Regions from separate parts of the Mesorhizobium sp. 43Arga genome, predicted to be linked through region 2. Evidence: predicted binding sites of a transcription regulator. Region 2 holds the regulator's gene; each other region holds the start of a gene.
The links. The regulator PhoB, encoded in region 2, activates phosphate uptake and scavenging genes when phosphate is short. The targets are predictions, from matches to a motif close to TGTCATNNANCTGTCAT.
Positions count from the first base shown of each region.

Region 1: ACWGS8_RS24185 (ceramide glucosyltransferase) is a predicted target of PhoB. The motif match lies at 3,404-3,420, and genes of this name have one in related genera.
Region 3: phnC (phosphonate ABC transporter ATP-binding protein) is a predicted target of PhoB. The motif match lies at 2,649-2,665, and genes of this name have one in related genera.
Region 4: ACWGS8_RS30110 (PhoX family protein) is a predicted target of PhoB. The motif match lies at 2,227-2,243, and genes of this name have one in related genera.

Region 1 covers NZ_JBSKBO010000007.1:254,670-262,304, forward strand. The annotation lists gene ACWGS8_RS24165 (acetylornithine transaminase) at 1-741, shown strand, start outside; gene argF (ornithine carbamoyltransferase) at 758-1,669, shown strand; gene ACWGS8_RS24175 (Hsp33 family molecular chaperone) at 1,836-2,870, shown strand; gene apaG (Co2+/Mg2+ efflux protein ApaG) at 2,908-3,300, opposite strand; gene ACWGS8_RS24185 (ceramide glucosyltransferase) at 3,522-4,673, shown strand; gene ACWGS8_RS24190 (O-succinylhomoserine sulfhydrylase) at 4,707-5,897, opposite strand; SAM riboswitch at 5,953-6,030, opposite strand; gene ACWGS8_RS24195 (2'-deoxycytidine 5'-triphosphate deaminase) at 6,169-7,263, shown strand; partial or broken gene ACWGS8_RS24200 (amino acid ABC transporter) at 7,292-7,366, shown strand; gene araD1 (AraD1 family protein) at 7,409-7,635, opposite strand, start outside.
Region 2 covers NZ_JBSKBO010000001.1:408,376-416,010, forward strand. The annotation lists gene pstS (phosphate ABC transporter substrate-binding protein PstS) at 339-1,394, shown strand; gene pstC (phosphate ABC transporter permease subunit PstC) at 1,462-2,445, shown strand; gene pstA (phosphate ABC transporter permease PstA) at 2,449-3,300, shown strand; gene pstB (phosphate ABC transporter ATP-binding protein PstB) at 3,297-4,100, shown strand; gene phoU (phosphate signaling complex protein PhoU) at 4,126-4,833, shown strand; gene phoB (phosphate regulon transcriptional regulator PhoB) at 4,853-5,542, shown strand; gene ACWGS8_RS02035 (ROK family protein) at 5,555-6,805, opposite strand; gene xylF (D-xylose ABC transporter substrate-binding protein) at 7,080-7,635, shown strand, end outside.
Region 3 covers NZ_JBSKBO010000001.1:707,361-714,995, forward strand. The annotation lists gene phnE (phosphonate ABC transporter, permease protein PhnE) at 1-657, opposite strand, end outside; gene phnD (phosphonate ABC transporter substrate-binding protein) at 714-1,622, opposite strand; gene phnC (phosphonate ABC transporter ATP-binding protein) at 1,713-2,570, opposite strand; gene ACWGS8_RS03520 (DUF1868 domain-containing protein) at 2,695-3,405, opposite strand; gene ACWGS8_RS03525 (DapH/DapD/GlmU-related protein) at 3,524-4,138, opposite strand; gene phnL (phosphonate C-P lyase system protein PhnL) at 4,135-4,842, opposite strand; gene phnK (phosphonate C-P lyase system protein PhnK) at 4,911-5,687, opposite strand; gene ACWGS8_RS03540 (alpha-D-ribose 1-methylphosphonate 5-phosphate C-P-lyase PhnJ) at 5,684-6,577, opposite strand; gene fosX (FosX/FosE/FosI family fosfomycin resistance hydrolase) at 6,574-6,993, opposite strand; gene ACWGS8_RS03550 (carbon-phosphorus lyase complex subunit PhnI) at 6,990-7,635, opposite strand, start outside.
Region 4 covers NZ_JBSKBO010000011.1:181,621-189,255, reverse strand. The annotation lists gene ACWGS8_RS30125 (sensor histidine kinase) at 1-413, shown strand, start outside; gene ACWGS8_RS30120 (response regulator) at 410-1,072, shown strand; gene ACWGS8_RS30115 (hypothetical protein) at 1,339-2,034, opposite strand; gene ACWGS8_RS30110 (PhoX family protein) at 2,309-4,312, shown strand; gene ACWGS8_RS30105 (hypothetical protein) at 4,447-4,671, shown strand; gene ACWGS8_RS30100 (flavin-containing monooxygenase) at 4,663-5,853, opposite strand; gene ACWGS8_RS30095 (phosphatidylglycerol lysyltransferase domain-containing protein) at 6,273-7,310, shown strand; gene ACWGS8_RS30090 (sulfonate ABC transporter substrate-binding protein) at 7,542-7,635, shown strand, end outside.

The DNA of each region.
Region 1 (7,635 bases), on a different contig from region 2:
GTCGAAGGCTTCGACCAGGTCGGCTTCGACGACATCGATGCCGCCGAGAAGGCGATCACGCCGGAAACCGCCGCGATCCTGATCGAACCGGTGCAGGGCGAGGGTGGTATCCGCCCGGTCCCGACACAGTCGCTGAAGCGGCTGCGGCAGCTTTGCGACCAGCACGGCCTGTTGTTGATCTATGACGAGGTCCAGTGCGGCATCGGCCGCACCGGAAAACTGTTCGCGCATGAATGGTCAGGTGTTGCGCCCGACATCATGGCGATCGCCAAGGGCATTGGCGGCGGCTTCCCGATGGGCGCTTGCCTCGCAACCGATGAAGCAGCTGTCGGCATGACGGCTGGCGTGCACGGCACCACCTTCGGCGGCAATCCGCTGGCGATGGCGGTCGGCAATGCCGTGCTCGACGTGGTGCTGGAAGAGGGCTTCCTCGAGGACGTCCAGCGCAAGGCATTGCTGATGAAGCAAGGCCTGGCGGCGATCGCCGACGAGTTTCCCGATGTCATCGAAGACATCCGGGGCAGCGGCCTCATGCTTGGCCTCAAATGCGCCATGCCCAACACCAAGGTGCACATGGCGCTGCGCGACCAGCATTTGCTAGCGGTTCCGGCAGGCGACAACGTCATTCGCCTGCTGCCGCCGCTCACCGTCACCGACGCCGAGATCCACGAAGCGCTCAACCGCATCCGTGCCGGTGCCAAAGGCCTGGCGGATGCCATCGCCGTGGCCGCCGCGAAGTAATTCCGGAATATTGCTGATGTCAGTTCGCCATTTCACCGATCTTTCCACCGTTTCCGAGGGCGACCTGCGCTTCATGCTCGACGACGCGGTGGTGCGAAAGGCGCGCCTCAAGGCCGGCGAGCGCACCAGGCCGCTCGAAGGCAAGGTGCTGGCGATGATCTTCGACAAGCCGTCGACGCGCACGCGCGTCTCCTTCGACGTCGGCATGCGCCAGCTTGGCGGCGAGACCATCATGCTGACCGGCACCGAGATGCAGCTCGGCCGCTCCGAAACCATTGCCGACACCGCCAAGGTCCTGTCACGCTATGTCGACGCGATCATGATCCGCACCACCTCGCATGAGCGGCTGCTGGAATTGACCGAGAACGCCACGGTGCCGGTGATCAATGGACTGACGGATGACACCCATCCGTGCCAGCTGATGGCCGACATCATGACCTTCGAGGAGCATCGCGGTCCGGTGGCCGGCAAGACCATCGCCTGGACCGGCGACGGCAACAATGTGTTGCATTCGCTGCTTGAAGCCTCGGCGCGGTTCCGCTTCAACCTCAACGTCGCCGTGCCCGAGGGCAGCGAGCCGGCGCAGAAGCATATCGACTGGTCCAAGGCGCATGGCGGCAAGCTGCATTTCACCCGCTCGCCCGAGGAAGCCGTCGACCAGGCCGACTGCGTCGTCACCGATTGCTGGGTGTCGATGGGTCAGGAGCACCGCGCCCGCGGCCACAACGTGTTCTCGCCCTACCAGGTCAATGCCAAGCTGATGGCGCATGCCAAGCCGGATGCGCTGTTCATGCACTGCCTGCCGGCGCATCGCGGCGAGGAAGTGACCGACGAGGTTATCGACGGACCCCATTCGGTGGTCTTTGACGAGGCCGAGAACCGGCTCCACGCCCAGAAAGCGGTGCTTGCCTGGTGTCTTGGGGCTTGAGGTGTCTTGGGGGCTTGACGTGTCCTGGGGGCTTGAGGTGGCTTGGGGGCTTGAGGTGGCTTGGGGTTTGAAAGGTCTGGGCGCTTGATCTGCGGGGGCGCGATGCCTATCTGCGCCGCATCACGCAAATCAAGCGCGTTTGGACGCATGCACCCCAGCGGGCGGCATGGCCGCGCCCTGGAGCTTTGTCATGTTGGAAACGCATCAAGTGACTGAACATCACCCCAAACTCGGCGAGTTCGGCTATGCCGGCGACGACCATGTCGTGCCGTTCGAGGTCGGCCCGCTCGACGTGCGCGGCCGTACCGTGCAGCTCGGGCCGATGCTCGACGCCATTCTCAGCCGCCACGACTATCCCGAGCCGGTCGCCCGCCTGCTGGCGGAAGCCTGTGTGCTGACGGTGCTGCTCGGCACCTCGCTCAAATTCGAGGGCAAGTTCATCCTGCAGACCCGCACCGATGGGCCGGTCGACATGCTGGTGGCGGATTTCAGCACGCCGTCGGCGCTGCGCGCCTATGCGCGCTTCGATGCCGACAGGCTCGAGGCTTTGGTCGCGGCAGGTGAGACATCGCAGCAGACGCTGCTCGGCAGCGGCGTGCTGGCGCTGACCATCGACCAGGGCGCCCATACGCAGCGCTATCAGGGTATCGTCCAGCTCGATGGCGAAACCCTGGAAGACGCGGCGCGCACCTATTTCCGCCAGTCAGAACAGATCCCGACGGATATCAGGCTCTCGGTCGCCAAGCTTTTGACGCCCAGCGTCGGCGGCGCGCGCGAGCAGTGGCGCGCCGGCGGCATCCTGGCGCAGTTCCTGCCGCAGTCGCCTGAGCGCATGCGCGTTCCGGACCTGCACGGCGGCGACGGCGATCCGCGCGACGAGATCCACGATCCCACGGACAATTCCTGGCAGGAATTGCTGGCGCTGCTCGGCACGATCGAGCCGACCGAACTGATCGACCCGACGATCGGCGCTGAACGGCTGCTCTATCGCCTGTTCCACGAGCATGGCGTGCGCGTCTTTGGCGGCGTCCCCGTCGCCGACCAGTGCTCATGCTCCAGGGACAAGATCCGCGGCATCCTCGAGGGCTTCTCCGCGCAGGAGATCAAGGACAGCACCGAAGATGGCGGCATCCACGTCGCCTGCGAATTCTGCTCGAAGCAGTACGACTTCGACCCGGCGGAATTCGCGGCGGCTCAGTGAGGCAATCCCTTCTCCCCGTAAAACGGGGAGAAGGACGCTAATTCACCGTCCGCCTGGTCCCCGGCAGATCCAGCGAAAATGCCGGGATGGCGATGTCGAAGGTCTCGCCGCGCTTGTTGCGCATCGTGTAGTGCCCGACCATGATGCCTGACGGCGTCGAGAGCGGGCAGCCGGACGTGTATTGATAGCTGTCGCCGGGATTGAGTTCGGGCTGGTCGCCGACGACGCCCGGGCCGCGCACTTCCTCGACCCGGCCGGCGCCGTCGGTGATGTGCCAGTAGCGCGACAGAAGCTGCACGAATTCGTCCGACTGGTTGTCGATCGTTATCTGATAGCCCCAGACATAACGGTTCTCGGATGGATCCGAGCGATCCTCGAGGTAGAACGGCCTGACCTGCACTTCGATGTTGCGCGTGACGGCGCGGTACATAAGCGGCTCCAAAACAATCCGATACCTTTCGGCGCTCCCGGCGGGCAGGTCAACGTGGGCGTCTTGTCGCGCCTCGTCTTGAAACGCAGGTGCCGGCAAAGAATGTCATTTAAGTGACACATGACAATGGTGGTGTGCACGAACCGGGCGACTCGGCCCTCTGTCGAACTGTTGAAAACGGCCACGATGCGGGCCGTCGCTTCTGGAGTGACCAGATCTCGATGGAACTCGCTCTCATAGCCGCTTCGCTTTCGATTGCTCTTATCCTTTCAAATGCCGTCAGCATCCTGCTTGCCGCGTCACAGCTGAAACGGCGCACCACGATCGCGCGGCCAGCCGGCAAATCGCCGCCAGTATCGATCGTCATACCGTCGCGCGGCGTCGAGCCGTTCACGCAGGAGACGCTGGAGCGCGCCTTCTCGCTCGACTGGCCGCGCTACGAGCTGATCTTCTGTGTTGCCCATGGCGACGACCCGGTGGTCAGGTTGATCCGCGCTGCTATTGGCCGCTTTCCAAAAGCGCCGGCGCGGCTGTTGATCGGCGACGACCGCGTCAGCGCCAATCCCAAGCTCAACAATTGCGTCAAGGGCTGGGAAGCCGCGTGTCACAACTGGGTCGTCCTGGCCGACTCCAACGTGCTGATGCCGAGAGACTACATCCAGCATCTGATGGCGGCGTGGCGGCCGGATACCGGCCTTGTCTGCTCGACGCCGATCGGTTCGCGGGCGGAGGGCTTCTGGGCCGAGGTCGAATGCGCCTTCCTCAACACGCTGCAGGCCCGCTGGCAGTATGCCGGCGAGGCGCTCGGCCTTGGCTTTGCCCAGGGCAAGAGCATGTTGTGGAACAAGCCGATGCTGGATACCAATGGCGGCATCCGCGCGCTGGCCGGTGAAATCGCCGAGGACGCCGCCGCGACCAAGCTGGTCAATGGGCTTGGCCTGCGCGTCAATCTTGTCGCGGCACCCTTCGAGCAGCCGCTTGGCCGGCGCACGCTTGACGCGATCTGGTCACGCCAGGCGCGCTGGGCGCGCCTGCGCCGCGTCACCTTCCCGCTGTTCTTCGCGCCGGAAATCCTGACTGGCGCGGTGGTGCCGCTGGCGCTTGCGCTGGTTGCGGCGGCAAGCGCCGGCTTCAGCCTGCCGCTGACGGCAATCGCCGTCCTGGCGGCTTTCTACCTTCCGGAATGTGCCCTGGCCTGGTCCAAGGGCTGGCCCCTGTCGCCGCGCATGGTCGCGGCGATGATTGCGCGGGACTTGATGCTTCCCGCCATGTGGGCGCGCGGCTGGCTCGGCGGCGCCGTCGACTGGCGCGGCAATGCCATGACCATCGGCACCAAGGCGGCCGAACTGGAAGAAACGCCGTCGCGCGCCTGATCGCGGCGCCGACGACGCTGCCTCGACGACTCCCTATTTGGCGGCCTTCAGCGCCTGAGCGATATCTTCCAGAAGGTCGTCGGTGTCCTCCAGGCCGACCGACAGCCTGAGCGTTCCCGGCCCAATGCCGAGTTCGGTGCGCGCCTCGTCGCTCAGATTCTTGTGCGTCGTCGTCGCCGGATGGGTGATCAGGCTTTTGGCGTCACCGAGATTGTTGGAGATCAGCACGATGTCGAGCGCGTTCTGCAAGGCAAAGGCCGCCTGCTTGCCGCCCTTGACGTCGAGGCAGATCAGCGTCGAGCCCCCCGACATCTGCCTCTTGACGATCTCGGCCTGCGGATGGTCGGCGCGGCCGGGATAGATGACGCGGGCGATCTGCGGCTGCTCGGCCAGGAAATCCGCGATCTTGCCGGCGCTCTCCGTCTGCTGGCGCACGCGCACCGGCAGCGTCTCCAGACCCTTCAGCAGCGTCCAGGCGTTGAAGGGCGACAGGCTGGGGCCTGTGTGACGGAAATAATCATGCAAATTCTCGTCGATCCACTTCTTGTCCGAAAGGATCACGCCGCCAAGACAGCGGCCCTGGCCATCGATGTGCTTGGTCGCCGAATAGACGACGATATGCGCGCCGAGCTGCAACGGCTTCTGCTGGAGAGGCGTGGCGAAGACATTGTCGACGACAAGCCGCGCGCCGATCGAGTTGGCGAGCGCGGCCACGGCGGCGATGTCGACCACTTCCAGCGTCGGGTTGGTTGGGCTTTCCAGGAAGAACAGTTTTGTGTTGAGCCTCGCCGCCTTTTCCCAGTTGGCGATGTCGGTGCCGTCGACCAGCGTCGCCTCGATGCCGTAGCGCGGCGCCAGCGTCTCGACCACCCAGCGGCAGGAGCCGAACAGCGCGCGCGCCGCCACGATGTGGTCACCGGCCTTGACGCTGCAAAGAAGGGCCGCCGTCACTGCCGCCATGCCCGATGCCGTGGCGCGTGCGTCCTCGGCGCCTTCCAGCGCGCACATGCGCTTTTCGAACATGTCGACGGTCGGATTGGCGTAACGCGAATAGATGAAGCCGGGTTCCTCGCCCTTGAAGCGGGCTTCGGCGGCTTGCGCCGTTTGATAGACATAGCCCTGGGTCAGGTACATCGCCTCGGAGGTCTCGCCGAAGCCGGAACGCAGGGTTCCGCCATGCACGAGGGCTGTCTGAGGCTTCCAGTTGCGCTTCTTGCTGCTCATAGCTTTGTTCCAGACACAAAAAAACCGGCCGCGAAAGTCGCAACCGGTCCATACGGCCTCGCGGCCAACGGTCCTTTAGCGACTTGTTTAACGTGGCTGCAAGCCGACCGGCCAAATCACCACGGGATAACGACCCTTTAGACCCGTACCACGCTTGCGTCAATTGCCGGCTTCATTAAGAGGTTTGTACCAGGCAGGTTCCGCAAGACTGTTCGATGTTTTGCGGCGAGAATCTGTTGGCAGGAAATTCGTCTGGCCTAGGAGCGGAGCCTTGCGGCAGACAGGCATTCTTCCCGATCAGGACATCTCGGCGCTGTTCCAGTCCGGCGCGCTGAAGTCGCCGCGCGCGCTCGACGCCGACCAGATCCAGCCAGCCAGCCTCGATCTCAGGCTCGGCGACAGGGCCTGGCGGGTGCGGGCGTCCTTCCTGCCGGGTCCGGATCATCGGGTCGCCGACAAACTCGATCGGCTGAAGCTGCATGAGTTCAGCCTCGCCGACGGCGCGGTGCTGGAAACGGGCTGTGTTTACATCGTGCCGCTGCTGGAAAGCCTTGCGCTGCCCCCAGCTGTGTCCGCTTCGGCCAATCCGAAGAGTTCGACCGGGCGGCTCGACATCTTCACCCGTGTCATGACCGACCGTGGCCACGAGTTCGACAAGATCGCCGCCGGCTACAACGGTCCGCTCTACCTGGAAGTCAGCCCGCGCACCTTCCCGATCGTCGTGCGCACCGGTTCGCGCCTGTCGCAGATCCGCTTCCGCACCGGCAACGCGCTGCTCTCGGAAGCCGAATTGCATGAATTGCATCGCGCGCAGATGCTGGTCGCCACCGAGCCGCCGAATATTTCGGGCGGCGGTATCGCGCTGTCGATCGATCTCAAGGGCGATGGTGACGGGCTGGTCGGCTATCGCGGCAAGCATCACACCGGCCTTGTCGATGTCGACAAGCGCGCCGCGCAGGATGTCGTCGATTTCTGGGAACCGATCCACAAGAGCGGCGCCGGCGAGCTGGTGCTCGATCCCGACGAATTCTACATCCTCGTCAGCCAGGAAGCGGTGCATGTACCGCCGCTCTACGCCGCCGAGATGACGCCCTTCGACCCGCTGGTCGGCGAATTCCGCGTCCATTATGCCGGCTTCTTCGATCCGGGCTTCGGCCATTCGGCGGCCGGTGGCACCGGCAGCCGGGCGGTGCTTGAAGTGCGCAGCCACGAAGTGCCGTTCATCCTCGACCATGGCCAGATCGTCGGCCGGCTGGTCTACGAGCACATGCTGAAGCGGCCGCAGGCGCTCTACGGCACCGATCTCGGCTCCAACTACCAGGCACAGGGCCTGAAGCTCTCCAAGCATTTCCGCGCCGCGCGCTGAACCCCGATTGCCGCCAGGCAAGATACTTGCCCTCGACGCGATCGTCGCCGACGGCACTTACAAGAAGATCCAGGCGAAGTATTTCGACTTCGATATTTATTGAGGCTGAAGCTGCTGATCTCCCCACAAGGGGGAGATCACGCTCTCAAAGCGCCTTCACCGCCACCTTCACCGGCTTCTCAAGCTCGAGCGGGTTGCGCAGCGGCAGGCCGAAATCCCCGGCCTCGATCTCGAACACGTCGCCGGCCTCGGTCTTGACGCCGTCGGCGAAGGACAGGGTCGCGGTGCCGAACATATGCACATGCACGTCACCCGGCTGGCGGAACGCCGAATATTTGAAATGATGGTGTTCGAGATTGGCGATGGTGTGCG
Region 2 (7,635 bases):
GTCAACCTACCCCAACGGACCTGTTTTTGGCGATGGCCCGGCCACGACACGCTCTGGCCTTGAGCAACGCGCTCCCGTCCGGATTTTCTTCATCCGAGAAAGCCCCGTCGAAATCCGGCGGCGGCTCCAGCCCGCGGATGGCTCAAGCCCCTGATTCCGGGGTGAAACTCGGGTCAGGCCACGGCCACCCGACGCCACCGCCTTTTCCAACGCCGGCGACGCGTTACCGGGCTGACACGAAACTGTCATGCGACTGTAATAATCGAAGTCTATTGGCCTCAGCGGGCGCTGGTTAGGAATGGCGCCGAGAGACCATCTTCCGAACAGGAGCAGGCCACATGAGACATTTCATCCGCTCGGCGGCCGTTGCGATCGCAATGGCTACAGCGTCTACCTTCACCCTTTCCGCAGCCATCGCAGCTGACCTTTCCGGCGCTGGCTCCACCTTCATCTATCCGGTGTTCGCCAAGTGGGCCGACACCTACAAGAAGGACACCGGCGTCGGCCTCAACTACCAGTCGATCGGTTCGGGCGGCGGCATCAAGCAGGTCATCGCCAAGACCGTGACCTTCGGCGCCACAGACAAGCCGATGTCCGATGCCGATCTGGAAAAGAACGGCCTCGTGCAGTTCCCGATGGTGATGGGCGGCATCGTGCCGATCGTCAACCTCACCGGCGTCAAGCCGGGCGAACTCGTCCTCGATGGCAAGACGCTCGCCCAGATCTATCTCGGCGCCATCACCACCTGGGACGATGCCGCGATCAAGGCCCTGAACCCCGGCCTCACCCTGCCTTCGACCGCGATCGCCGTCGTGCATCGTTCGGACGGCTCGGGCACCACCTTCAACTTCACCAACTATCTGGTGAAGCTTTCGCCCGACTGGAAGGACAAGGTCGGTTCGGACACCGCCGTCGAATGGCCGACGGGCGTCGGCGCCAAGGGCAGCGAAGGCGTTGCCAACACCGTCAAGCAGACGGATGGCGGCATCGGCTACGTCGAATACGCCTATGCCAAGCAGAACAACCTGTCCTACTCCAAGATGCTGAATGCAGCCGGCAAGGTCGTCGAGCCGTCGCTCGAATCCTTCGGCGCTGCCGCTTCGAATGCCGACTTCAAGACTGCCAAGAACTTCAACGTCATCATCACCAACGAGCCCGGTGACACCACCTGGCCGATCGCTGCCTCGACCTGGGTCCTGATCCACAAGGCTCCGGATGATGCCGCTGCCACCGGCGAAGCCCTGAAGTTCTTCGCCTGGGCCTACAAGGACGGCAAGGAAACCGCCAAGGCGCTTGACTACGTCTCGATCCCCGACAGCGTCGTCGACCTGATCAAGGCTTCGTGGAAGGCCGACATCCAGGCTGGCGGCAAGCCCGTCTACGCCGGCGAGTAACATCCTGCGAAGGAGCGCCGCACCCGCGGCGCTCCTTTTCTCATCAACTGAAAGAGCCGAGCTTGACATGAGCGCTGTCCAGGAAGCCTTGCCAGCCGTCAGAGGTTCGCGCGACGCCACCGTTCGACGGTTCGCGCTGACCGATTCGATCTTCCACGGACTGACCCGCGCCGCTGCCATATTGGTGCTGGTCCTGCTCGGTGGCGTAGCGATCTCGCTGGTAGCCGGTTCCTGGCAAGCCCTGTCGACCTTCGGCTTTTCCTTCCTGACCAGCGAAAGCTGGAACCCGGTGACGGAGAAGTTCGGTGCCCTGGCGCCGATTTACGGCACCATCATCACCTCGGCCATCGCCATCCTGATTGCCGTGCCGCTCGGCATCGGCATCGCCATCTTCCTCACCGAACTTTGCCCGCGCCCGCTGCGGCGCCCGATAGGCATGGCGGTTGAATTGCTGGCCGGCATCCCTTCGATCATCTACGGCATCTGGGGCCTGTTCGTGCTGGCGCCCTTCCTGCAGACGACGGTGCAGCCCCTCATCATCAGCATGTTCCACGGCGTTCCGGGCCTCAACGGCCTGTTCGCCGGCCCTCCCTACGGCATCGGCCTGCTGACCTCGGCGATGATCCTGGCGATCATGATCCTGCCCTTCATCACCTCGATCACCAAGGACGTCTTCGATACGGTGCCGTCGGTGCTGAAGGAATCGGCCTACGGCATCGGCTGCACGACCTGGGAGGTCACGCGCCGCGTCGTCATTCCCTACACCCGCATCGGCATCATGGGCGGCGTCATGCTCGCTCTCGGTCGCGCGCTCGGTGAAACGATGGCGGTCACCTTCGTCATCGGCAACGCGCACCGCATCTCGACGTCGCTGTTTGCGCCGGCAACGACCATCTCGGCGACCATCGCCAACGAATTCACCGAAGCCGTTGGCGATCTCTACACGTCCTCGCTGGTCGCGCTCGGCCTGATCCTGTTCGTTATCACCTTCCTGATCCTTGCCATCGCCCGCTACATGCTGATGCGCATCGATGCCCGCACGGGAGCCTGACCGATGTCGACAGCCGCATCGCTTCACCAGAGCCGCAAGCGTAGGAACGGCGTGATGATGACGCTGTGCGTCATCGCCGCCGGCATCGGCCTTGCCTGGCTGGCGCTGATCCTTGGCGCCCTGCTCTACAAGGGCCTGTCGGGCGTCTCGCTCTCGGTCTTCACCGAAATGACGCCGCCACCCGGCGACGCCGGCGGCCTGCTCAACGCCATCTACGGCAGCATTGTGATGACCATCATCGGCATCATCGTCGGCACGCCGATCGGCGTGCTGGCCGGCACCTACATGGCCGAATATGGCCGCTTCTCGAAGCTCACCACCGTAGTACGTTTCATCAACGACATCTTGCTGTCGGCGCCGTCGATCATCATCGGCCTGTTCGTCTATGAGCTGATGGTGCGGCCGATGGGGCATTTCTCAGCGATCGCCGGTGCCGTGGCACTTGCCATCCTGGTCATCCCCGTCGTCGTGCGCACCACCGAGGACATGCTCAATCTGGTGCCGAATGCCTTGCGCGAAGCCGGCACCGCAATCGGCGCGCCGCGCTGGGTGGTCATCCGCTCGGTGGCCTATCGCGCCGCGCTTTCGGGTATCGTGACCGGCATATTGCTGGCCATCGCCCGTATTTCCGGCGAAACGGCACCGCTTCTTTTCACGGCGCTGAACAACCAGTTCTGGTCGAGCAATCTCAACGCGCCGATGGCCAGCCTGCCTGTCACCATCTTCCAGTTCGCTCTCAGTCCCTATGAGGAATGGCAGCAGCTGGCCTGGACCGGCGCACTCATCATCACATTGACGGTTCTCGCGCTCAGCATCTTTGCGCGCAGCCTGACCGGACGCAGAGAGGACAAATGAGCCAGATGTTGTCTCCAGACATGACGATCGCCGCCGAGGCGGTGACCAAGGCCAAGATCGAGGTCAAGAACCTCAACTTCTACTACGGCCAGTCGAAGGCGCTGAAGGATATCACGCTGTCGCTGCCCGAGCGCAGCGTCACCGCCTTCATCGGCCCGTCGGGTTGCGGAAAGTCGACGCTGCTGCGCGTCTTCAACCGCATCTACGAGCTCTATCCCAAACAGACCGCCGAGGGCCAGGTGCTGCTCGACGGCCAGAACGTTCTCGACCGTTCGCAGGACCTCAACCTGCTGCGCACCAAGATCGGCATGGTGTTCCAGAAGCCGACGCCATTCCCGATGTCGATCTACGAAAACATCGCTTTCGGCGTCAGGCTCTACGAGAAGATCAGCAAGGCCGAGATGGACGGCCGTGTCGAGCAGGCGCTGAAGCGCGCAGCACTGTGGACCGAGGTCAAGGACAAGCTCAATGCCAGCGGCCTCAGCCTGTCGGGCGGCCAGCAGCAGCGGCTGTGCATCGCCCGCACCGTGGCGGTGAAGCCGGAGGTCATCCTGCTCGACGAGCCGGCCTCGGCGCTCGATCCGCTGTCGACCGCCAAGATCGAGGAACTGATCGACGAGCTGCAGGCCGACTACACGATCGTCATCGTCACCCACAACATGCAGCAGGCGGCGCGCGTCTCGAAGCAGACGGCCTTCATGTATCTGGGCGAACTGGTCGAATTCGACCGCACCGAAAAGATTTTCACGTCGCCTCGCGAGAAGCGCACGCAAGACTACATCACTGGCCGCTTCGGCTGATCGCACGCATACGAGGACCAGGATCATGGCCGAACACACAGTCGCAGCCTTCGACGAGGATCTCGGACAGATCAGCAGGCTGATCAGCGACATGGGCGACCTTGCCGGTTCGATGGTCGGCGGCGCCACCAAGGCGCTTCTGAACTCCGACAATGCTCTCGCTCAGCGCGTCGTCTCCGACGATGCCATCATGGATGCGCGCCAGCGCGAACTCGACGACCGCGCCATCACGCTGATCGCCAAGCGCCAGCCGATGGCCGACGACCTGCGCCATGTCGTAGGCTCGATCCGCATGGCCGGCGACCTTGAACGCATTGGCGACCTTGCCAAGAACATCGCCAAGCGGGTCGGCACTGTCGGCCTCAGCGCCACGCCGCGCGACCTGTCGCATTCCATCGACGCCATGGCCCAGCTGGTGCTGATCCAGGTGCAGGGGGTGATCGAGGAGTATGCGGCGCGTGATGCCGCGGCCCTGGCGAAGCTGCGTGCCGACGACGAGCGGATCGACGTCAAATACACCTCCGTCTTCCGCGAACTGCTGACCTATATGATGGAAGATCCGCGCAACATCACGGCCTGTACGCATCTGTTGTTCTGCGCCAAGAATCTCGAACGCATCGGCGACCACGTGACCAACATCGCCGAGAATGCGTACTATGTCCTGACCGGCACGCAACTGCCCGCCAACCGTCCAAAACAGGACGAGACGGCGATGTCGGCGCCGGTGGCCTGAGCTCAGGGGTAACCAATCGATGATCGCACCACGCATCATGGTGGTGGAGGACGAGGAGCCGCTGGGTGTGCTCCTCCGCTACAATCTGGAATCGGAGGGTTATCAGGTCGAGGTGGTGACTCGCGGCGACGAAGCCGAAATCCGCCTGCAGGAGAACGTGCCCGATCTCCTGGTGCTCGACTGGATGGTGCCGGCGGTGTCCGGCATCGAGCTCTGCCGGCGCCTACGAATGCGGCCCGAGACCGAGCGGCTGCCGATCATCATGCTGACCGCGCGGGGCGAAGAAAGCGACCGGGTACGTGGGCTCTCCACCGGCGCCGACGACTATCTGGTCAAGCCGTTCTCGACGCCGGAATTCATGGCTCGCGTCAAGGCGCTGCTGCGCCGCGCCAAGCCGGAAGTGCTGTCCAGCGTGCTCAAGGTCGGCGATATCGTGCTCGACCGTGAATCGCACCGGGTCTATCGCAAGAAGAGCGAGATCCGGCTAGGGCCGACCGAATTCCGCCTGCTCGAATTCATGATGCGGCATCCCGGCCGCGTGTTCTCACGCAGCCAGCTGCTCGACAATGTCTGGGGCGAGACGATCTATATCGACGAGCGCACCGTGGACGTGCATGTCGGCCGGCTGCGCAAGGCGGTCAACAATGGCCGCATGCCCGACGTCATCCGCACCATTCGTGGGGCGGGCTACGCGATCCGCGAGGATTGAGCACGACCTGACTCAGGCGACGTTTTTCTTCGCGGCAAGGCCTGCTTTCGTTTGCACGCCCGGCGCGAAAATCTCCTGGTCGACGAAGGTCAGGGCGCGCATGGCGCAGCCTTCGCGGATCAGCGGCAGTTCGTTCGGCTCGGTGTCGAAGGAGATCGACTCCGAATGCTGGCCGCCGGCGGTCTGGGCAATGGCCTCGCGCAACGCCGGCTCGATCAGGTCGAAGGCGGCGGCGCTGACGCCGACCATGGCCACGGGCGCGGGATCGATCAGCGCAAACAGGCTGCCGAGGCCGTAGCCGAGTGCCTCCCCGGCCTTGCGATAGGCTTCGCGCTCAGGCCCGTCGCGTTCGCGTGCCGTCGCGGCGAGCGCCCGCATCTGCGCGTCGCTGACATCGGCAACCGGCTCGGTGTCCTCGCTGAGCTGCCTGGCGTTGCGCCAGATGGCATAGTTGCCGGCATAGGCCTCGACGCAGCCACGCCGCCCGCAGCGGCAGAGCGCGCCGCCGGGCCGATGGATCATATGGCCGAACTCGCCGCCCGAGGAATGGGTGCCGGTGAACAGCTCGCCCTTCAGCACCAGCCCCATGCCGATACCGTGCGAAAGCAGGATGGCGATGAAGTCGTCGCGATAGCGCTCGGGATCGCGCCAGCGCAGCGCCACCGCCATCATATTGCAGTCGTTTTCCATGGTGGCGGGGATGCCGAACTCGGCTTCGAGTATGTCGGCGAAGGCGATGTCGGTCTGCGGGGTGATCGGCGACCAGAGCATTGCCCGGGCCTTGGTGTCGGTGATGCCCTGGATCGCCAGCGCGATACGGGCGACGCTGCGCACATCGATGTCGGGATCCTCGAGACGCCGCCTTACGATGGCCACGCATTCGCCGATCAGCGCCTCGCGCGACATGGTCAACGTGTCCAACCGGCGCTGTTCTTCCGATATCACCTGGCCGGCATAGTCGATGACGGCGACCGACAGGAAATTCAGCGACAGCACCACGGTCATCACAGTCGCGGCCTCGGGGTTGAGGCCGAGGCCGACCTGCGGCCTGCCGCGCTTCAGCGCGCCGGCCTCGCTGGGCCTGCCCTCGGCCAGGATGCCTTCGCCGATCAGGTCGGAGGAAATGGCCGATATGGTCGAATGGCTGAGGCCGGTGGTCGCGGCGATCTCGGTGCGCGAGGGCCGGCCGGCCCGGCGCACGGCCGCAATCACCATGGCGCGGTTGCGCCGGCGCAGATCGTCGTGGCGGATTCCGACCGACATGCTTTTTCACATCCTCCCGATCGCCGCGGTTCTTCCGGTCCTCCCTCGAACGCTGCCGGCGACACGATCAAATACTGGCAGAAGCGGCCAGTCCTGTCATTTATTTATTCCGAGGCTCGAAAAAAAATCAGAAGGACATCAAAATCCCTCAGAATCGTTGTTGACAGCGTTCCGGTGTTGGATCAGTGTTTTTTCGAGGCTCGAAAAAATAGAGCCTTTGTGCCGGCCTTCGGGCCAGTTTGGTCGCGCCATACGCGGCGCAGGGAGGAATATCATGAAGAGATTCACAGCCGCCATCCTGGCGGGTGTCGCCATGTCGCTGACGCTTGCGTCGGTCGCGCAGGCGAAGGACAAGGTCATCGGCGTTTCGTGGTCCAACTTCCAGGAAGAGCGCTGGAAGACCGACGAGGCCGCCATGAAGAAGGCCATCGAGGCCGCCGGCGACAAGTACATTTCCGCCGATGCGCAGTCCAATCCCGGCAAGCAGCTTACCGATGTCGAGAGCCTGATCTCGCAGGGCGCCAATTCGTTGATCATCCTGGCGCAGGATGCCTCGGCCATCGGCCCGGCCGTGCAGAAGGCGCTGGACGAAGGCATTCCGGTCGTCGGCTATGACCGCCTGATCGAGAACAAGGACGTCTTCTACCTGACCTTCGACAACAAGGAAGTCGGTCGCTTGCAGGCCAGCGCGGTGTTCAAGGCCAAGCCGGAAGGCAATTATGTCTTCATCAAGGGCTCGGGCGCCGATCCGAACGCCGACTTCCTGTTCGCGGGCTCGATGGAAGTGCTCAAGGCTGCCATCGACAGCGGCAAGATCAAGAATGTCGGCG
Region 3 (7,635 bases), 300 kb from region 2:
GGCCCGCATGTCGATGTTCTCGTTGATCTCGTAGAACAGCTTGCCGAGTGCGCCGATCGAATGCAGGCCGATGGCGATGATGGCGGCGATCGGGCCGATGGAGACGATGGCCGCGAACAGGCCGGCAATGACGATCTCCGGAAAGGCGCGCAGCAGCTCCATGAAGCGCTTGACGATCAGCCGCAGGACGGGATGGGGCGTCAGGTTGCGTGCGGCGATGAAGGAAAACGGTACGGCGAAGATGAAACCGACGAAGGTCGAGACCAGGGCCACATTGACCGTCGTGATCATCAGCTCGAAATATTCGGGGATGTAGAAACCGCCCCAGACATAGATCCGGCCAAGCGGGAAATTGTATTCCTGGGTGCCGCTGTCATGCGGCGAGGCAATGTCGAACAGTGCCCGCCAGACGTCGTTCCAGTCCTTGGGGAGCAGCCAGCTCAAAAAATCCAGAATATGCGGCAGCCGGTCGAAGAAGTGTCCGGCATTGGCCTCATCGGCGAACCACATGCTGGCGAGCATCGCGGCGAGCAGCAGGCCGACGCCAAGCACTGTATAGAACCGGCGCAGCGACGTCTGGCGTCGCCAGGCATCGGCCATCGGGTGGGGGGCGCCAGACGAGGCTGTCAATGAGGGGGCTGTCACGGAAAGGGTCATGATCGGAGATGCAAAAAGGGCGGCGCTTTTGAGCACCGCCCTTTCCGATTTCGCCGTTAGCCGCCGATGGCTGCCTTACGGGCTTCGACGATGACTTTGTAGAAGTCCGGCTTCACCGGAACGTAGCCGGTGAAATCGCCGCCTTCGACGCCCTCGAAGCAGGCCTTGTCCTTCTTCGGGAGCTCGGTGAAGAAGGCGGCGAGCTTAGCGGTCATCCCGTCGCCGAGCGCGGTGCGCACGACCAGCGGGCCGTTCGGGATCAGACCCGAGCGCCAGACTTCGACGAAGTCGTTGGGGTCGACAGCGCCCTTGGCGACTTCCTTGTGGAAGGTGCCGGAGGTGTAGCCGTTCTTGAAGTCGCCGATGCCGGAAGAGTCGTCGACCGCGACATCGACCTTGCCATCGCGCACGGCCAGGACGTTGTTCTCATGGCCGCCATTGAACTGGGTCGAGGCGAAGAAGCTCTCGTTCGACTGGCCGGTGGTCTTCGGAATCTGGGTCAGCGGGATCAGGTAGCCGGAGGTCGAATCCGGGTCGGCATAGCCGAGCTTCTTGCCCTTGGCCGACTTGATGTCGGTGATGCCCGAGGTCTTCAGAGCCAGGCCGATCGAATAATAGCCGGTGGAACCGTCGGTCTGCTTGGTGGTGAGGAACGGGGTCACCGCCTTGGGATCCTTGAGATAGACGCTGGCGTAGCCGGAAGCGCCGAGTTCGGCGAAGTCGAGCGTGCCGCCGAGCAGGCCCTGGATGACGCCGTCATAATCGGCAGCGGGGAACAGCGACACCTTCTCGAAGCCGAATTCGGCCTTCAGATGGTCGGCCAGGCACTGATAGTTGCGCAGCCGGTCGGTTTCGTTTTCTCCGCCCAGAATGCCGACGCGGAATTCCTTCATGTCGGCTGCGTGGGCCATGCTGGTCGCCATGGCGAGGACCGAAACGGCGCTGAAAACCATCTTCCTGAACATTTGATGTCTCTCCTGTAAGTTCCGGCCCCGCGCCGGCAGCGTTCTTGATCTTGACAAGTGCCCTTGACGCGGGCGGACGATCCAGTGCGCTCAGTAACCCGGGAATGCGGGTTCGAGCGGTCCGGCGGATGCGGCAATCTTCTGCTTGAAGGCAACGCTGGTGGAGGTGATGGCCTCCGATATCTCTGCACCACTGCTGTCGGCGCCATAGACGAGGCGCACGGCCTCACGGTTGAGTTCTTCGGGCGGGCCGTCGAAGACGACCTTGCCGGCGGCCATGCCGATGATGCGGTTGCAATAGGCGCGCGCTGTGTCGAGCGTATGCAGATTGGTGACGACGGTGATGCCCTCGCGCAGATTGATGTCCTGCAGCGAATCCATCACCACCTTGGCGTTGAGCGGGTCGAGCGAGGCGATCGGCTCGTCGGCGAGGATCACTTTGGGCTGCTGCATCATGGCACGGGCGATAGCGACACGCTGCTGCTGTCCACCAGACAAGGTGCCGGCCGGCTGAAGCGCGGTGCGGGCTATGTCGAGCCGCTCGAGCGCGGCGACTGCCTCGGCGCATTCGGCGCGCGAGAACATGCCGAGAAGGTTGGATAGGGTCGAACGGTGGTTCAACTTGCCAAGCAGGACGTTGGTCAGCACGTCGAGGCGAGGCACCAGGTTGAACTGCTGGAAGATCATGGCGCAATCGCGCTGCCAGCGCCGCAGCGGCGAGCCGCGCAACTGGGAGACCTCGGCGCCGTCAAAAAAAATCGACCCCTGGCTGGGGTCGACAAGACGGTTGATCATGCGAAGAAGGGTCGATTTGCCAGCGCCCGAACGGCCGATGACGCCAACCATCTGGCCCTGCGGGATCGAGATGTTGACGTCGCTGACGGCGGTGTTCTTACCAAATCGTCGGCTGACACCGCGGATTTCGAGCGTGGCAGAGCTTGCTGACATGAGCAGGTTCCAGTCCGGACCTTATTGATCGTCAGGCATTCGCCTAGCGCAGCCACATGAACCTGCCGTGTCGCCAGCATGTCAGTTTTGTTACGCTCCACAGGCGCGACCGTTACCTTGGCAATCAGCCGAGCACCAGCAATTCCTCGAAATGCTTCATGTCGCGGAAAGCACAGAAGGCTGGCGCCTTGATCTCGATCACCGGAGCCTGCCTTGCGAAGAGAGCCAGGCAATCGTCGAACAGCGCCTGCCACGCTGCCGCACGGTCGTCGGCAAGACGCTGGATCTGATAGGCGAAGGTGATGTGGAAGACATAAGCGTCATGATCGGGGTGCCGGTAGCCGAACGGCACCGCCAGGGCATCGCGCCATCGACGCATGATCCGCACGTCCTCGTCGGTCGCGCCGGCCACGGTGAGGCCGGTCGGCACGACCTCGACCACCTTGATGTTGAACGGGCCGAAGCCCTCGAAGCCCTTCAGGCGCTCCAGATAGAGGCGGGTCATGGCGTCGATGCTGGTGTCGAGCGGCGCGTCCTGCGGCCAGAAGGGCAAGCGACGGCGATATTCGATGATGCCCTGGAACAGCGTCATATGCAGGCTGGAGACAGGCGTGAAGGCCAGACGGTCGGCATCGGGCATGGCGAGCATCCGCTCGCGGACCTCCAGAACCACCGCTTCGGAGGGTGAGCCGCTGACGAGATGGCTGACGATCGTGTTGCCGGGCTCAGTCAGGAACTTGCCCGAGGTGTCGTAGCGGGTGCCGAGATGCGCCGGCGGGATCGGATTGGAGCCGGCAAAGAATCCGGAAAGCGAGGGTCTGACGGTGTCAAGCATGGCAATCTCCTTGGGGGAGATGGCGTCCTGTCCGAGTCCTGTGTCAGGGATATGAACAGGCTCCCTTATGACGATGATGTGAGGAAAACCGGTTCCCAATTTTCCTGGAATTGCTCTATCACTCGTATTTCTCCAGGAACGCTTCGGCAGAAAGTTCACGAAAATCCTCAAGCGACGCGCGCAGCCTGGCATGATCCCAGTCCCACCAGGCGAGCGCCTGGTAGCGCTCGGCGGTGCGGCGGTCGAAGCGCTCGCGGATCGGCTTGGCCGGCACTCCGGCGACGATGGTGTAAGGCGCGACATCCTTCGAGACGACGGCGCCGGCGCCAACCGCCGCGCCATTGCCGACAGTGACACCGGGCAGGACGGTCGAGCCATGGCCGAGCCAGGTGTCGTGACCGATGGTGACGCGCTTGGCGCGGCGCTGGGCGAAGAATTCGCTCTCGTGCTCGGCGTCGTCCCAATAGTCCGAGGCGCGGTAGGTGAAATGATGCAGCGTCGGTCGCCAGGTCGGGTGGTTGGTGGCATTGAGGCGCACGCTCGCCGCGATGTTGGCGAACTTGCCGATCGTCGCGCACCAGACAGCGCAATCCTGCATCATGTAGGAATAGTCGCCGAGTTCGCTCTCCGAAACCCGGCTGCGGTCGGCGATCTCGGTCCAGCGGCCGAGGGTCGAATTGTGCACCTCGGCCGTCGGGTGAACCAGCGGCGTCTCCGACAATTTCCTGGTCATGCCGCGAGTTTTCCTGGAGCAAAAGCGGTGACGTCGATGATGCGGTCGGCTACCGCCTCGCGCACGTCATGATCGTGGAAGATGCCGAGCAGGGCGACACCCGCCGCCTTCTTGGCGGCGATGAGTTCGATCACCACGTCGCGGTTGGTGGCGTCGAGCGAGGCGGTTGGCTCGTCGAGCAGCAGGACAGGGTGCTCGGTGATGAAGCCGCGCGCGATGTTGACGCGCTGCTGCTCGCCGCCGGAGAAGGTCGCCGGCGGCAGCGCCCAGAGTTTTTCCGGCAGGTTGAGCTGCGCCAGCAGGGCGCGTGCCTTGCCTCTGGCCGCCTCGCGTTCCCCGCCGCGCTCGACCAGCGGCTCGGCGACGACGTCGAGCGCCGAGACACGGGGCACGGTGCGCAGGAACTGGCTGACATAGCCTATCGTTTGCCGGCGAACGGAAAGCACGGTGCGCGGGCTGGCGTTGGCAAGATCGATCAGTCCGTCCTCGTGGCTGACGATGATCTGGCCCTCGTCGACGGCATAGTTGCCGTAAAGCATCTTCAGGATCGAGCTCTTGCCGGCGCCCGACGGGCCGCCGAGCACGGTGCATTCGCCCGCCTTGATCGAGAACGAGACACCGGCGACGACAGGCAGCTTGATGCCATCGCGCAGATGCATGGTAAAGCTCTTGGCGACGTCGGAAACAACGAGCGGGGTCGGCATGATCAGTGTCCTTTTTTTGCCGCATGGTCCGGTCCGAAAACCGGTTTCCCCTTTTCGGGATCATGCGGCTACACCTGCAAAATGGAAGAAACGAGAAGCTGCGTGTAGGGGGCGCGCGGGTCGTCGAGCACGCGGTCGGTGAGGCCGCTTTCGACGACGCGGCCGTCCTTCATCACCATCATGCGCTGCGACAGCAGGCGCGCCACGGCGAGATCGTGGGTGACGACGATGGCCGCGAGGCCGAGATCGGTGACCAGCCCGCGCAACAGGTCGAGCAGGCGTGCCTGCACCGAGACGTCGAGGCCGCCGGTCGGCTCGTCCATGAACACCAGCCGTGGTCCGGTGACGAGGTTGCGGGCGATCTGCAGGCGCTGGCGCATGCCGCCCGAAAAGGCGCGCGGCTCGTCGTCGATGCGGTCCTGCTCGATCTCGACGCGCGACAGCCAGTCGACGGCCGTGGCGCGGATCTTGCCGTAGTGACGGTCGCCGACCGCCATCAGCCGTTCGCCGACATTGGCGCCGGCCGACACCGTCATGCGCAGGCCGTCGGCCGGGTTCTGGTGGACAAAGCCCCAGTCGGTGCGCATCAGGAAGCGGCGCTCGGCCTCGCTCATGCGGTAGAGCTCGCGGAACTGGCCGTCGCGCATGCGGTAGCTGGCGGTGCCGGAAGACGGCAAGAGCCGCGTCGACAGGCAGTTGAGCAGCGTCGTCTTGCCGGAACCGGATTCGCCGACGACCGCCAGGACTTCGCCCGGCCACAGGTCGAAGGAGACGTTGTCGCAGCCGACGCGCGAACCGTAGAATTTGGAGAGCGCCGAGACGCGCAGCAGCGGTTCGTCGGTCATTGCGCCGGCTCCATTTTTTCAAGATGGGTTTCTTGAGCAAGATGGCCGCGATGGCCCTCTTCACGCCGCTTCTCGCAATGGTCGGTGTCGGAGCAGACGAACATGTGGCCGCCATGGTCGTCGAGAATGACCTCGTCGAGATAGACGTTCTCGGCCGCGCACAGCGCGCAGGGCTGGTCGAAAGTCTGCACCTCGAACGGATGATCCTCGAAATCGAGGCTGACGACATCGGTGAAGGGCGGCACCGCGTAGATGCGCTTTTCACGGCCGGCGCCGAACAGCTGCAGCGCCGGCGAGCGGTGCATCTTGGGATTGTCGAATTTCGGCGTTGGCGAGGGGTCCATCACATAGCGGCCCTCGACCTTGACCGGATAGGCATAGGTGGTGGCGATGCGGCCGTGCTTGGCGATGTCCTCATAGAGCTTCACATGCATGAGGCCATACTCCTCCAGCGCATGCATCTTGCGCGTTTCGGTCTCGCGCGGCTCGAGAAAGCGCAGCGGCTCGGGGATCGGCACCTGATAGACCAGCACCTGGCCTGCCGTCAGCGGATGCTCGGGGATGCGGTGGCGGGTCTGGATGATGGTGGCGCTGGCCGTATCGGTGGTGACAGCGACATTGGCGACCTTCTTGAAGAAGGCGCGGATCGACACCGCATTGGTGGTGTCGTCGGCACCCTGGTCGATGACCTTCAGCACGTCGTCGGGGCCGATGATCGAGGCGGTGACCTGGACGCCGCCGGTGCCCCAGCCATAGGGCATCGGCATTTCGCGCGAGGCGAAGGGCACCTGATAGCCTGGAATGGCGATGCCCTTGAGGATCGCACGGCGGATCATCCGCTTGGTCTGTTCGTCGAGATAGGCGAAGTTGTAGGTGGCGATGTCGGTCATGATGCGACCTCAAGTCCTTTGGCGTAGCACGTCAGCCGCTCATTGAGCGTCCCGGTGTGCAGTTCGAACATGTGATTGTCGTCGTCGTAGAAATAGATCGAGCGGCCTTCGCCCTCGACGCGCGGACGTGGCGGGCGCATGTCGAGGCCTAGCCTGCCGACGCGCTCGGCGTAGCGGTCGAAATCGGCGTCATCGATCTTGAAGGCGATGTGGTTGTAGCTGCGTTCGGACAGCTTCTCGCCTTGCATGATGGCGATCCAGATGTCGCCGATCAGGAAGAATTTTTCGCGCGACAGCGAGAACTGCTTGGCATCGCTGGCATAGACCTCGCGGGCGTCGAAAATTCCGGTCAGGATTTCAGTCATCCGGTCGAGATCCCTGACGATGAAAGTCATGTGGGAGAGGCCCTCGATCATTCCGCGGCCTCCCGCTTCTCTTCCACCTTGGCCGGGTTCTCCCGGGCCTCGTACTCGGCGCGCATGCGGCGCACGAGGTCGAGCTCGGCCTGGAAGTCGACATAATGCGGCAGCTTCAGATGCTCGACGAAACCGGTCGCCTGGACATTGTCGGAATGCGAGATGACGAACTCTTCGTCCTGGGCGGCGGCGACAATGTCCTCGCCGAGCTCGGAGGCGCGCAGCGCCCGGTCGCAGAGCGCCATGGCCATCGCCTTGCGCTCGCTCTGGCCGAAGACCAGGCCGTAGCCGCGGGTGAATTGCGGCGGCGCCTTGGCCGAGCCCTTGAACTGGTTGACCATCTGGCATTCGGTGACCCGCACAGTGCCGAGCGGGGCTGCGAAGGGCAGTTCGGGAACATCGAGTTCCAGCTCGACCTCGCCGATGCGGATTTCGCCGACAAAGGGATGGTTGCGGGCGTAGCCACGCTGGGTGGAATAGCCGAGCGCCAGGAGAAAACCCTCGTCGCCGCGCGACAACGCCTGCAGGCGGATGTCGCGCGCCATCGGGAATTCCAGCGGCTCGCGGGTGATGTCGCCGGGGACGTGGTCCTGCGGCATCTCGCCATCCGGTTCGATCAGGCCTTCTCGGGCGAGGATCGCC
Region 4 (7,635 bases), on a different contig from region 2:
GTCTCGTCCTGCCGCAGGTGGAAACGGCCGCGGCAACGGACATATTGCGGCTGGCCGTCGACGAACATGAGCGCCGGACGGGAACGTCGGTGACGCTCACACTGCCCAGGCATTTGCCTGAACTTGGCCCTTCCGAGAAGATCAGCATCTATCGTTTCGTGCAGGAAGGGCTGAACAACGCCTATCGCCACGGGCGGGCCAAGGATCAGGCGGTGCGGGCCGGGATGAAGAATGGCAGGCTTTTTGTCGAAGTGTCGGATAGCGGGCCTGGTTTCGATCCGGCGCGGGTCGACGGGTTGGGGCTCGCTGGCCTCAGGGAGCGGGTGGAAAGCATTGGCGGCCAGTTCGAGACCTTGACCGGAGCGCAAGGCACGCGATTGGTGATCAGTCTTTCGGTCGAGGAGCAAGCATGATTGGCACTATCCGTATCGCTATTGTCGACGATCATCCGCTGTTTCGCGAAGGCGTGACGCGCAGCCTGTCGGAAATCGGAGGTTTCGAGATCGTCGGCGAAGGCGCGACAGCGCAAGATGCCGAACGCATCGCCTCGACGGTGCAGCCTGACATATTGCTGCTCGACATCTCGATGCCGGGTGGCGGCCTGTCGGCGGTCGCAAGCATCCTTGCCGACCATCCAGCCCAGAGGATCGTCATGCTGACCGTTTCGGAGACCAATGCCGATGTAACCACGGCGCTGAATGCCGGCGTGCAGGGCTATATCCTCAAGGGCGTCGGATCGCGCGCGCTTGCTGAAATCCTGCGCAATGTGGCGGCCGGCGAGAGCTATCTTTCGCCGGCGCTGTCGGCGCGGCTGCTTTCCGATCTCCAGTCCCCCCAATCTGCCAACGGCGTGGCGGACCGGCTGCGGCAACTGACCGAACGGCAAACGGAAATCCTGCGGCTGGTGGCGGAAGGGCTCAGCAACAAGGAGGTTGCCTTGCGCCTGGAGCTGCAGGAGAAGACGGTCAAGCACCACATGACCGGGGTGCTGTCGAAACTCAATGTGCGAAACCGCACGGAGGCGGCTCTCATGATGCGCGAGTTTCGCGACCGGGACAGAAACCGCGCCTAGAGCAATTCCAGGAAAAGTGTGGAACGGTTTTCCGTCCGGAATTGCGTCAAAACGAAAGGCTAGAGCAGGTCGCCGTTTCTGTGAAACGGTGAACTGCTCTAGGGCAATTCCAGGAACAGTGTGAACGGTTTTCCCGGGAAAAGCGCATAGCGCTTTCCCTTGGGAAGACCATTGCGGACCCGCGCGAGGGCCGGACAAAGAAGGTCACCTCCGCCGGGGGCGGCGGAGGTGACATGTGAAACTGGCCGTTACCCTGTTGACCAGTTTCACATGGCCTTTAGACGGCTGACGTCTGCCGGTGTGGCGCGGCGATCGATGATCGTGCGACCCAGCGCATCCTTCATCTTGAAACGGCCGTTCTCGATCTTTTCGGTGATGCCGTCGGGGTGTGTCACGGTAATCTTGTTGTCGCTTACGTCGACCTTGTCACCGGTCGTGACGTTGACATGGCTGACGCCTTTGTCGGTCTGACCCTTGCCCGACCCCGAGGATTCACCACCGCCTTCCGTACCGGAATTGCCGCCGTTTCCATTTCCGTTGCTGCTGCCGTTGCTGCCGCCGCTGTTCCCACCGTTGCCGCCACTGCTGTTGCCACCGTTGCCGCTGTCGCTGTTTCCGCCGTTGCCGCCGCCGCTGTTCCCACCGTTGCCGCCGCTGCTGTTGCCACCGTTGCCGCCGCCGCTGTTTCCGCCGTTGCCGCCGCTGCTGTTACCGCCCTTGCCGCCGCCGTTGCCGCCACCATTACCGCCGCTATTGCCGCCACCGTTGCCGCCGCCGTTGCCGCCACCATTACCACCGCCGTTTCCGCCACCATTGCCGCCCTTGGCAGCCTGTGCCGATGCGGCGTCGATTCCGGAAGCGGATCCGTGCAGGGAAATTCGATAGGGAATGATGGTCAGTGCCAGAGCAGCCGCCGAAACGAGCGTCAGCCGGCGACACCGGGCCGTGATCGATCCGTGCATCCTGATCTCCGTCGATTGAGCCGGCGCGCCCACCCCAACGTTGCAACCAGCAACATCGCCGAAAGACGTATTGGCCGGAAGCGACCTCCGACCGTTGCGTTTGTCCTCCAGGACTTTTGCCAGCGCAAGATTGGACCAAAGTCCGATGTCATGGTGACAGACGCCTCGCGCGGAGTGGCGGAGCCGGTATGATGTCACGAAAATGTGATCGGCCTGACTTAAGGGGGGTCGAACAGGCAACAAGCACCAGCCACACCAAAGCCAGAGGCCCTCCGTGACCGAACATCGCTCCCCCGACGCCCGATTCCGCACCAGTCTGCTCGAGCAAAACGAAGGACCCGCCATCAACCCCACCGACAACCGCACCATGGGCGAGATCATCGCCGCGCGGTTCTCGCGCCGGGGATTCCTGAAGGGATCGCTCGCCGTCTCGGCGATCGCCGCGACGGTCGGCCCGCTGGCCATGATCGCCGCCGACGACGCCCGCGCCGCGGAAGGCTCGGCCTTCAAATTCGACGAGCTCGAGGCCGGCATCGACGACAAGCACCATGTCGCGCCGGGCTATGATGCCGACGTGCTGTTGCGCTGGGGCGATCCGCTGTTTGCCGATTCGCCGGAGTTCGACCCGACGAAACAGTCGGCTGAGGCGCAGGCCAGGCAGTTCGGCTACAACAACGACTATGTCGGCTACATCGCGATCGACGGCTCGGCCGAGCATGGCCTTTTGGTCGTCAACCACGAATACACCAACCCGCATCTGATGTTCCCGGGCATCGTTTCGATCGTCGAGAAGGACGGGAAGAAGAAGGCCGAGGTCGCGCCTCTCTCGAAGGAGCAGGTCGATGTCGAGATGGCGGCGCATGGCGGCACCATCGTCGAGATCCGCAAGGTGTCAGGCAAATGGCAAGTGGTGCGCGACGGCAAGCTCAACCGCCGCATCACCTCGACCACCGAAATGGCGCTGTCAGGCCCGGTCGCCGGCAATGACCGCGTCAAGACCAATGCCGACCCTTCCGGCACCAAGGTGTTCGGCACTTTCAACAATTGCGCCGGCGGCGTCACGCCGTGGGGCACCTATGTGATGGCCGAGGAGAACATCCACGGCTATTTCTCCGGCGAATTGCCGGAAGGCCACAGGGAAGCCGCCAACTACAAGCGGCTCGGCATTCCGGAAGGCGCCTATGAATGGGGCGCGCATTACGACCGCTTCAACCTCGCCAGGGAGCCGAACGAGCCCAATCGTTTTGGCTGGATCGTCGAGGTCGACGTCAACGATCCGAATTCGACGCCGAGGAAGCGCACCGCCATGGGCCGCTTCAAGCATGAGGGCGCCGAATCGATCGTCGCCAAGGACGGCCGCGTCGTCTTCTATCTCGGCGACGACGAGCGCTTCGACTATGTCTACAAATTCGTCGCCAAGGGCGCGTTCAACGCCAACGACCATGGCGCCAACAAGGACCTGCTCGACGAGGGCACGCTGCATGTTGCCAAATTCGCCGAGGACGGCACGGTCGACTGGCTGCCGATCGTCTTCGGCCAAGGGCCGCTGACGGCGGAAAACGGCTTTGGCAGCCAGGCCGACGTGCTGATCGAGACGCGGCGCGCCGCCGACCTGCTCGGCGCCACCAAGATGGACCGGCCCGAGGACATTCAGCCCAATGGTGTCAACGGCAAGGTCTATGTCATGCTGACCAACAATTCGAAGCGCAAGGCCGACCAGGTCGATGCCGCCAATCCGCGCGCCGAAAATGCCTTTGGCCACATCATCGAGATCACCGAGACCGACGGCGATTTCACCGCCGCCAAAGGCAAATGGGAAGTGCTTTTGCAATGCGGCGATCCGTCGGTTGCCGATGTCGGCGCCACCTTCTCGACGGCGACGACGGCCCATGGCTGGTTCGGCATGCCCGACAATTGCGCGGTCGATTCGGCCGGGCGCCTGTGGGTCGCCACCGACGGCCAGGGCCCGAAAGCCACCGGCCGCACCGACGGCCTGTGGGCGGTCGACACGGAGGGGGCGGCGCGGGCGACCTCAAAACTGTTCTTCCGCGTGCCGATCGGCGCGGAAATGTGCGGCCCGCTGTTCGCGCCCGACGACCAGACCGCCTTCGTCGCGGTCCAGCATCCGGGCGATGGCGGCGAGGATTGGGAAGGTTTCGGCCGGCCGTCCTACTATGAGGATCCGTCGACGCGCTGGCCGGACTTCAAGCCCGAAATGCCGGTGCGGCCGTCGGTCGTCGCCATCACCAGGCAAGGCGGCGGCAAGATCGCGGTCTGATCGAGGTCTGCGAATCTCGGGGCGGGGTTTCGGTTTGCGACCGCCCCTCCTTCGGCGTGGAGTCCATTCAAGCTCCGGGAAAGATTGGCAATTTACGGATGGCGCCCTACCTCCTCGCTCAGGAGACCGCCACCATGTCGAAGTCAGTCTATGACCGCGGCTTGCTCAGGCCCGCCGACATCGCCAGGCTGCAGCGCGTCTTTGACGAAGCCTGCCTCCGGCGCGCAGCGCGACCCGATTCGCCGGAAGCGCGCGAGATCGCCCTCACCCTGCTGGCACTCCACAATGCCGGCATGGTCGACGAGGAGATGCTGATGGAAGCCGTCGGTTTCCGCCGGCTGGAGCCGAAATCAGCGTGAGGCGCCAGGTTGGTAGCTGCCGGCTCCGGCGATCCGCCTGGCGATCACCTTTGCCAATATGGCGGCATTGGCGAAGCAGCCGCGAATGCTCGGCCGCATGCCGGTGAACCAAAGACCGGGCAGTTTCGGGTCGGCTTCACCGCCGTTGAAGCGTGGGACACCCTTGCCGTCGAGCACGCCGAGATTGCCGACCATGCGCTCCAGCCCGGTGCGATAGCCCGTCGCCGCAATGACGATATCGGGATCGATGAGGCTGCCATTGGCCAGGATCACCCCGTCGCGGGTGAATTCCCGTATCGCCGGCACCACGGTGATCTTGCCCGATTTGATGGCGTCGACGGCGCCGTCGTCCGCGGCGATCGCGGTGTAGTCGGAGGTCAGGCGGCTGGCTCCGCCCGACGGCGCAGGCGGCATGCCGAATTTGGTGAGATCGCCGAAAACCAGGCGCTGCGTCGCGGCCATCACCGCATCGGCAACGCGCAGCGGCAAACGTGCCATGAGCGGCGAAAGCCGGTGCACGGCGATCTTGCCGATCCGCTTGGGCAGAAGCGCGGGGCCATTGCGGGCCGACAGCCAGAGAGAAGCCGCATCCACGCCGGCCAGATGATTGAGGGCGTCGAAGCCCGAATTGCCGGCGCCGACGACCAGCACCTTCTTGCCGGCATAGGACTGGGCGTCGCCAAAATCCGCCGAGTGGATGATCCGACCCGCGAAGGCCTGCATGCCTTTCCATTGCGGCGTGAAGGGATCCTTGTCGCGGCCGGTGGCGACGACGACATGACGCGCCAGGCGCGAGCCGGCGCTGGTGTGCACCGCCCAATGGTCGCCCCGGAACACGAGGGTCTCGACGGCGACGCCGAACTCCACAGGCAGCTGGTTCGCCTCGCGGAAATCGTTCATATGGCGGATGACGACGCTCTTGGCTGGAAAGGCTGGCGTACCCCCGGGGTAGGACAGGCCGGGCAGCGCCGACAGATCGCGGTGGGTGTTGAGATGCAGCTGCTGGTGCCGCCGATGCCAGGGCTCGGCAAGCCGGCTCTCCTTTTCCAGGATCGCCACCGGCACGCCGGCCTTGATCAGGGCCTGCGCGACAGCCAGTCCGGCGGCGCCGGCGCCAATGACGATCGCCGGCTCGACCGCCGCCAGCTGCTCTACCCTCGGTCTGGTCGTCGTGTCAGCCATTCACTCTCAAAACCCATTCAACCGCCGCGGCATCCCGACAAGCTCGCAGGATGCTGTAACCGTTTGATCGCGCGCAAGCCCATTCAGCAGATCGGTGCCGATTGCCGAGGCCTTGCGCGAGGTCACGGCTGCACACCAGAGCATCGCAGTCGCGGAAATGCGGCCAAACAACAACGACATGGCGCGGAACGCCCGCTTCCGTCCGAAACCATGCAGCCCTATATGGCATATCAACGGCATCGGCGATAATCAGGTCGCGGCAATGTGATTGATTCGAGCTCCGGGGGCTGGATCTCGTTACCGACGCAGGAATTCGAAACCACAGCGATTTCGGCTTCTCGTGAAAAATCAAGGCGCCGTGGCGCGTCTGGCGTGCCGAAAGGCATGTCGCGCCACAGACGGCACGCGGAATCTCGACCATGCCCTCCTTGCGGATCTATTTCGACAAAATCCTCGAGCGTGCCTCGCCCAAGGTCGAGCGCCAGGCGCTGACGCATGTCGAACGCCTGGCAATGGTTCGCCGCCATGGCGACTTCTCGCTCGCCTATTCGACTGCCGTACAGCAGAAGCTTTCCTATTTTGGCGACGCCGACGGCTACATCGCCTTCGGCACCAAGATGAAACATCATTTCGCGCTTGGCGATCCGGTGGCGGCGCCGGCCCAGCGGCCCGACTATATCAGGCGCTTCGTCGAGACCGCCGGCGACCCGTGGTTCGTGCAGATCGGCGAGGAGACCGCGCGCGTGCTGGCCGAGCTCGGCTACAAGGTCAACCGGCTGGGCATCGACACAAGCCTCGTCCTGCCCGAGCATGACTTTTCCGGCAAGCGCAACGAGACCGTGCGCTATTCCGAGCGCTGGCTCTTGAAGAAGGGCTTTTCGTTCGAGGAAGACAAGCGGACGGTATTCCTCGACGAAATCGCCCGGCTGTCCGAGAACTGGCGCGGCGACCGCATCGTCAAGCGTTGGGAGATGGGGTTTCTCAACCGCCCGTTCTACGATCAGCTCGGCACCGACATGCGCCGCTTCGTCCTGCATGGTCCCGATGGCGAGCTGATCGCGCTGCTCGATTTCGATCCGCTGTTTCGTGACGGCAAGGTGATCGGCTACACCACCGCCTTCAAGCGCAAGCACATCGATGCCTCGCCGCACGCCGAGATCGGCCTGACCAAATTCGCCGTCGACCGGTTTCGCGAAGAGGGCATCTCGGTGGTCACGCTCGGCCTGTCGCCGCTCGTCGACGTCACCCCCAGCGGATTCGCTGAAAGCGATTTCTGGCGCGACACTTTCCAGCGCGCCTACGCTTCGCCATGGGTCAACCGCCGCAGGTTCAACCTGCAGGGCCAGGCGGCATTCAAGCGCCGCTTCCATGGCAAGGAAGAGCCGGTCTACATCGCTTTCCGCAAGGGAACCTATATCGAGATGCTGGGCCTGCTGCGGCTGGTGAAAGCGATCTAGGAGACCCTCGCGCGGTCCTGGCCAAAGGTTCCTTCGGCATCCTCGCGCCGCGTCGCTGCGCTGGATGCTTCGCTCTCGGACGACGAATTCTGGTTGTCGCAGAAGATATTTCCGCACCACGGCGCCAACTCGCAAAATCATTCCTCTACTAAATTTATAGAACTACCTAGCCTTGTCCCAACCGGCGAGGACGTTTTCCCGGCGCCGATCCACAGCGAAGGAGAGCGACCCATGTTCAATCTGACCAGACGCATCTTCGGCATCGGCCTGCTCGCCGCGACCATCGGCCTGTCGTTCGGCGCCGCCGCGCAGGAGCTGAAGCAGC